Regions from separate parts of the Paenibacillus barengoltzii G22 genome, predicted to be linked through region 1. Evidence: riboswitches for the same ligand, from Rfam matches in the RefSeq annotation. Region 1 holds a riboswitch; the other holds the start of a gene.
The links. A riboswitch is a leader RNA that binds a small molecule or an ion and turns the genes downstream of it on or off. The one in region 1 is predicted to bind cyclic di-AMP.

Region 1 (3,416 bases):
TATTTTGGCGCTGAACGCGGCGATTGAAGCTGCACGTGCCGGCGAACACGGCAAAGGCTTTGCTGTCGTGGCCGAGGAAGTTCGTAAGCTGGCTGAGCAGTCCCGCCAAGCGATGGAGGAAATCGGAGAGAACCTGCTCAGTATCCGAGAAGAATCGGAAAATTCGGTCAACGCCATGCAACGGGCCAGCGAGGAGATCGTCTCCGGAACCGAACGGGTAAAGCAAGCGGGGCAAGCGTTTGAACAATTAACGAAGCTGATTCAGAACGTGAACTTGACGATTCAATCGGTTTCAGCCTCCACCCAAGAGGTATCTGCCGGTACCGAGGAAGTCACCGCATCGGTAGAGGAATCGGCCAATATTACCGCCAAATCGCTGGAGAACATGGAGCAAATCAGCAGCTACTCGCAGCAACAGCTGGACGAAATGGAAGCGCACGCGCGTACAGTTCGCTCACTGTATGAGCAGGCGTTGTCGTTGCAAGAATCGATTGCAAAATTCCGGATCTGACTCTAAAAATAAACGTACCCTTCACGTTCCCCTGATCGGAGAAACGGAAAGGGTACGTTTTATTTTATCCCTTAAATCGTCACTGGGCTTGCAGAAGCCGCATCTTCCGTGGTCTGATCCGATTGCGTATCCGCCTTCGAATCCAGCCTCTTTTCCGGCTTCTTCCAGTATGCTTCACTGCCTGGCAAATCGTCAAACCAGGTCGCATCATCCGGGCAAGGCAAAATCATAAACTTGCCGTATTCACCGTCCCGGGACTGATGATACTTGAGATAGGCCTGCCCGTTTTCGATAGCCAGGATTTCGATTTTTCCTGAAGAATGACTCATCGATAATCGCACGCGCTTTCCAAGCCCTGAAGTACGGGCTTTCGCTTCCTCTACTAGCTCATACGCTCGTTTCAACGGGATGACAAAGTCAGCATTTCCGGCTACGGGACGATTGATAAAGAAATAGTACGGAGTGACGCCAGCCCAAGATAAGCGATCTAGCAATTCACCAAGTACGGCCGCATCATCGTTGATGCCTTTGAGAATCGGCGTTTGATTGACCACGATAGCCCCGGCGTCGTGCAGCGCCTGGAACCCTCTTTTGGCCTCAGGGGTAATTTCGCGCGGATGATTGATATGCGCCATAACATAAATCCGTTGATCAACAGTGGAGAACTCCCGAATTAGATCCAGCAACTCCGGATCTTCATAAATACGCATTGGATTAAACACAGGAATTTTGGAACCGAGGCGGATGATTTTTACATGTTCAATAGCTCTTAGCTTCTCGAGAATCGAACGCAGCTTTCTGGTCGCTAAAATCAAGCTGTCACCGCCGGTTAACAGGACGTTATTAATCTCCGGATGCTGTGCGATGTACTCAATGCCAGGTGTGACATCCGCCATCGCTTCCTTCACATCGTTGCGGAATAACCGTTTACGGAAGCAGTACCGGCAATAGGAGCCGCAAACCTCGGACACAATCAGCAGCGCGGTCGTTCGATATTTGTGCTGGCAGCCAGGCACCACATAGTTCGCCGCTTCGTCAGAAGCGTCCCAGCGCCCATATTCCTTCAGTTCTCCCGTATTGGGGATCACCAACTTGCGGATCGGGTCCTCCGGATCATTCCAGTCGATCAAACTCAAATAGTAGTCGTTCACTCGAAAAACGAATTTGTCGGTAATCGGTTTCAACTCCTGACGCTCCTGCTCGGACAACTGGCTCACCTTGGCAATATCGGTGATGTACTTCGGACTAGCCATAGATCCTCTCCTCCTTTATTAGTACGATGCGTAAAGAAGAAGCTCGAAACTTGCAGTGAATGCGAGTACTCCGCCGAATGCTCGGGTCAAAGGTCTTGCAGAACGCAAAAAGACCCCGCTTCAAAGAACAGGGTCATTAGTTGATGACTGAAATAATATTAAAATGACCCATCCACTGCAAACGAGGTTAGCTGACGGGCTCGGGAAAGATGGTTCCCTACGTTAAACCTGAAACGATTCGCCCCAAAAGATTGGTTCCCCCGCTTTTCGACTTTACCCATCGAAAATTAAGCGTACTTTTATCCTACCTTATCCTTACCCAATTTGTCAAAGCTTACCTTGGATCCCAGCAATGTCGTAAATGAGATCCATGCGCAGATGCCTGCGAACCTGCTCCGCTAACCGATCGAAGGCTTCCTCCTTCCGTGAGGAAGAAACAAAGGTAACGTTCAAAGGTTCCAGCCCTTTGGTCATCCGCAGTCCATCCAGCCATGAACGCCGCCAAGCATCATTATGGAACACCCCATGCAGATACGTTCCAAACACCCTGCCATCAGCGCGGGCTGCACCTTCCGGATGCGTCTGCGCTTCAAGCTGATCCCCCCCCTCAGCGACTCGAAGTAGAAATAATGGTTGAGTGTCCCGCAACTGCTGAGTTGATCCGGCATGAATCTCATAGCCTGAGATCGGCAGCTCCTGGTTCTGAGGATGCAATGCGATCGGATGGTCTTCGCACGTATATCCGTGCACGCGCACCGTTTTTTTACCTGGGAGGAAGGTTGTAGCCAAGGGGAGCAGACCCAAGCCCAATGCCGACCTCGGTTCATTGGACTCCACGCCTTCAGGGTCATGCAGTTGTTCGCCCAGCATTTGATATCCGCCGCAAATTCCGACCAGCTGGGTGTGCGTCCCCTTTTCGATCAGGTTGCAAACTGCCTCCGCCAGCCCTTGCCTGCGCAAAAATTCCAGATCGCTGATCGTATCCTTTGTCCCCGGCAAGATCACCACATCGGGATGTCCAAGTTCTAACAGCTTGCTTACATAACGTAACGATACGTCCGGTTCGGCTGCCAACGGGTCAAAATCCGTGAAGTTAGAAATATGCGGATAACGGATGACGGCGATATCCAGTTCCTTCGTTGCAGATGGCTCTGAACGAGCTGGATAGGTATCCAGGACTACGGAATCCTCCGCTTCGATCTCCAGATCATTTAGGTAGGGTAGAACTCCAAGTACGGGGATTCCGGTCCGCTGCTCCAGCCAATCCAGGCCAGGCTGCAACAGAGACAGATCGCCGCGAAACTTATTGATAATGAACCCTTTTACGCGGGCGCGTTCGTGCGGTTCAAGCAGCTCCAGGGTACCAACAAGAAAGGCAAATACCCCGCCGCGGTCGATATCCCCCACCAAAATCACGGGAGCATCCGCCCATGCAGCCAAGTTCATGTTAACGATATCCCGTTGCTTCAGGTTGATCTCCGCCGGGCTCCCAGCCCCCTCGATCACCACAATGCCATGCCTATCGCGGAGCCGACCGAGCGCTTCCATGACCAGCGGCTTGGCATGGGGCAGAAACTCCTCACGATAATCAGATGCGCTAAGGTGACGGTAAGGACGCCCATGCACAACGATCTGCGAGTGCATGTCCCCGG
Region 2 (3,416 bases), on a different contig from region 1:
ACGCCTGGAAATACGGTCCCGGGGATGGCTATGCCAAGAATGCGTACTACCGCGGCAAATTAATCCTGCTGGATATCGAGCGGCAGGTCGGCAGCAAGACGATGAGGCGGATTCTGAGCACATACAGCCAGAAATATCGGTTTAAGCACCCAACGACCGCTGATTTCCAACGGGTAGTTGAGCAAGTGACCGGCCGCAGTTGGAAAGCGTATTTTCAACAATACGTCTATGATGGGAAAATGGCGGATTTTGCAGTAGACAACATTCAAATCACTCCAATCAACCAGGAAAGCGGTCAGATATACGAGTCGAAAGTGGTCTTTACCCGCAAAGGGGCAACCCATCCGAAGGTTCCGCTGCTGTTCACCTTCACCGATGGGCACACCGTACGCAAGCAATGGAACGGGGAAGATTCTCGCCTCGAGATCAAGCTGCAATATAAAGCACCGCTGGCATGGGTTCAGATCGACCCGGACTACACCTTAACGGTGGAGAACCTTCACATCAACAACTATCTGAAAGCAGAAGTCCCTGAAACCACGTTGTCTCGCTCCAATATGAGCGTCACCAAGCTGCTTGAAGCGATCCTTGGAGGACTTCTGTGGTAACCCTAGGTCCATACTTCTATAAGGAGGGAAAGAAATGAGTTTCGTTCGTTTAGGGTGGACTGCCCTGAAAAGCCAATTTCCCTCGGTCATCATCTTGTTCCTGTACCAGCTGCTGTGGGGATTGTTCTTGTACCGGTTGGTCGATACTGCCGTAACGGCGCTGCTGCAAAGATATCCTGACCCGCCGCCCACGGCGCTATCGAAACTCCTGTTCTTGCTTGAGGGACAGATGAATTTATGGAGCAATCCCGAGGTTCGGTTGTATTGCTGGCTGCTGGCAGGGATGATCGTCCTGCGCATGATCTTGACTCCGTTGATCCAGGCGGGAATCTTCTACGGCTTCACACCGGCGGAAAATCGCAACCCCGGCTTCCCCCTGTTCCGAGGAATGAAGGAATTTGGTAAACCGGTAATTTTGTTCTACGCGATGGAGCTCGTGCTTACCTTGTTGCCCGCCTTCTGGATTGTGCCGAGACTACTGTCGCTTTGGCCGGGGTTGACCGGGATGGAACTTCCGATGGCAACCTGGCTCGCTGGGCTTGGGCTGATCCTGGGCTGGTTCATTTACGGTTGGTTTATCCGGCAATGCCTGTTGTTTGTCCAGTTCGGCTACCTGTTTAAAGCCGGAGTTTGGAATTCCCTGCTGGCTTGCTTCCGAACCTTGTTGCAGGGCGTCTCCATCTCGCTAATTCTCGGGGCTTTTGGCCTGATCCTCTTCCTTCTGTTCGGCACCGCATCTTGGATTTGGACGGGGATGCTGGCCCTCATCCTGCAGCAGGCTTATCCTCTCTTTCGCTGCACATTTAAAGTCTGGAAGATCGCCTCTCAATTTCATCTTTGGCAGTCCAAGGCACAAAAAAGTTAAAATTTTTTAACTCCTTAAAACCCCTGTAACATCAAGGCCTTCGCCGTTCGGCGAAGGCCTTTCCTCCTATTTCCCCTCTTAATCTTGTGAATTAGGCATTGCCAAAAGATACCTACCTTTGTTACAATAACAGCAACGCAATTTCAGTAACAGTTTTGTAATTATTTTTGTCATCTTTGGCAGGAGATTCGTGCCGGATGTCAAATTAGAAATGACAGGTGTGAAAAACAAGCCGAATTCCCTTCACCAGGGAAACGGGGGAACCACTTTGGGTGAATTGATCTCGTTTGTGAGGGATCATAGGGAACCTTCAACCGAATCCTTAAGCTAACCTCGTAGGCATTGGAAGGAGCATAACTTCTTGAAGAAGCGTTTGACGGTAGCAGCAGTAAGTTTTGCCATGCTTTTCACCATTGGAACTGGCAGCGTTTTCGCCGATTCCAAACTGGACAATGTCATCGACGGCGCGCTTGGAAGCAGCTACGTTGCAGGCGGAACCACAACCTCCGGATTCGACTGTTCTGGATTTACGATGTACGTCTTCTCGAAGATCGGCATCAAGCTGCCTCATCAATCCGCATCCCAATACAAAATGGGTACGGCGGTTGACAAGAGCGAACTGATCGAAGGCGATTTGGTCTTCTTTAATACTTCCGGCAAAGGCGTTTCTCATGTCGGCATCTACGTCGGCGACGGCAAATTTGCTCATGCCTCCTCCTCCAAAGGTGTAGTCATCAGCAAATTAAGCGAGAAGTACTACGTCGAGCGTTACGTTGGCGCAAAACGCATCATGAGCAACGACAAGTATGAAGATGTAACCGGTGAAATTGCTGATCACGATGATGTTCAATAAGAACTCGCTACGAAGCCCGTGGGGATGTTGATTACAACGTCTCTGCGGGTTTTTTCCTTGGATCCCCTTTCTTTCTCCTACTCTTTTCTTTAGCCCTAGTCTCTTAGGAACCATTACCCACGAATCCCTTCGCGAACACAGGCCAATAGAAGCGTTTTTTTCGACAAACTTGTCATCTCTGGACGGCTTTGGTAAAATGAAGAACGTAAATGGTAACAACTTTGTAATTATTGTTGTAACTATTTCTATGCAAGATCTTGGGTGCCATCTACAATGAAACTGCCGAATTCCCACGCACCCGGGAAGCGGGGGACCCACCAAAGGGTGAATTGATTTCGCTATAAAAGGTAACAGTCTCATCCTTCATGATCCGAAGATGACTTTTTAACTTGCCATTTCAATCAAGGTTAAAAAGTTAGGTTTGGAGCACCGAGAAGGTTGAATGAAGCTTAGGGACTGAGCAGCGCAGCGTAGCTGGAAGCTACGTGAGCAGCGGAAGGCCCGGCTGAGTTCAAGATTCGACGCCGAATCTCCATCCTGAGTTACTTCGTGATCCGAAGATGACTTTTTAACTTACCGCTATAGCAGATCATAGGGAACCTTCAACCGAATCCATAAGCTAACCTCGTAGGCCTTGGAAGGAGTAAGACATCTTGAGAAAGACTTTGACAGCAGCGGTAACGAGTTTAGCCCTCCTATTCACCTTGGGGGCAGGTAGCGCCTTTGCCGACTCCGCAAAAGCCGAGACAACGACGCTATCTAGTATCGTCGATTCCGTGTACGGGACGCCTTATAAATTTGGCGGCACCACGACAGCGGGATTTGATTGCTCTGGATTTACCCGGTACGTCTTCAGCAAGATGGGTATCAAGTTAGCACGTGTGTCTGCCGCTCAGTATAAGCAAGGCACACCGGTACCGAAGAGCGAGCTTCAAGCTGGGGATCTCATCTTCTTCAAGACGACGGGGACGGGCAAAGTATCCCATGTTGGTGTTTACGTCGGCGACGGTGAATTCGCCCATGCATCCTCATCCAAGGGCATCCGGATCGACAAGCTAAGTAACAGTTATTACCAGAACCGCTACGTTGG

Region 2: linked by a shared signal. The riboswitch ahead of C812_RS20910 (C40 family peptidase) and the one ahead of C812_RS12655 (KamA family radical SAM protein) in region 1 are both predicted to bind cyclic di-AMP.

Annotation. Positions count from the first base shown of each region.
Region 1 covers NZ_KE159653.1:935,454-938,869, forward strand. The annotation lists gene C812_RS12650 (methyl-accepting chemotaxis protein) at 1-511, shown strand, start outside; gene C812_RS12655 (KamA family radical SAM protein) at 583-1,764, opposite strand; cyclic di-AMP (ydaO/yuaA leader) riboswitch at 1,926-2,068, opposite strand; gene C812_RS12660 (cobyric acid synthase) at 2,092-3,416, opposite strand, start outside.
Region 2 covers NZ_KE159656.1:39,827-43,242, forward strand. The annotation lists gene C812_RS20900 (M1 family metallopeptidase) at 1-608, shown strand, start outside; gene C812_RS20905 (hypothetical protein) at 643-1,473, shown strand; cyclic di-AMP (ydaO/yuaA leader) riboswitch at 1,694-1,830, shown strand; gene C812_RS20910 (C40 family peptidase) at 1,835-2,326, shown strand; gene C812_RS20915 (C40 family peptidase) at 2,980-3,416, shown strand, end outside.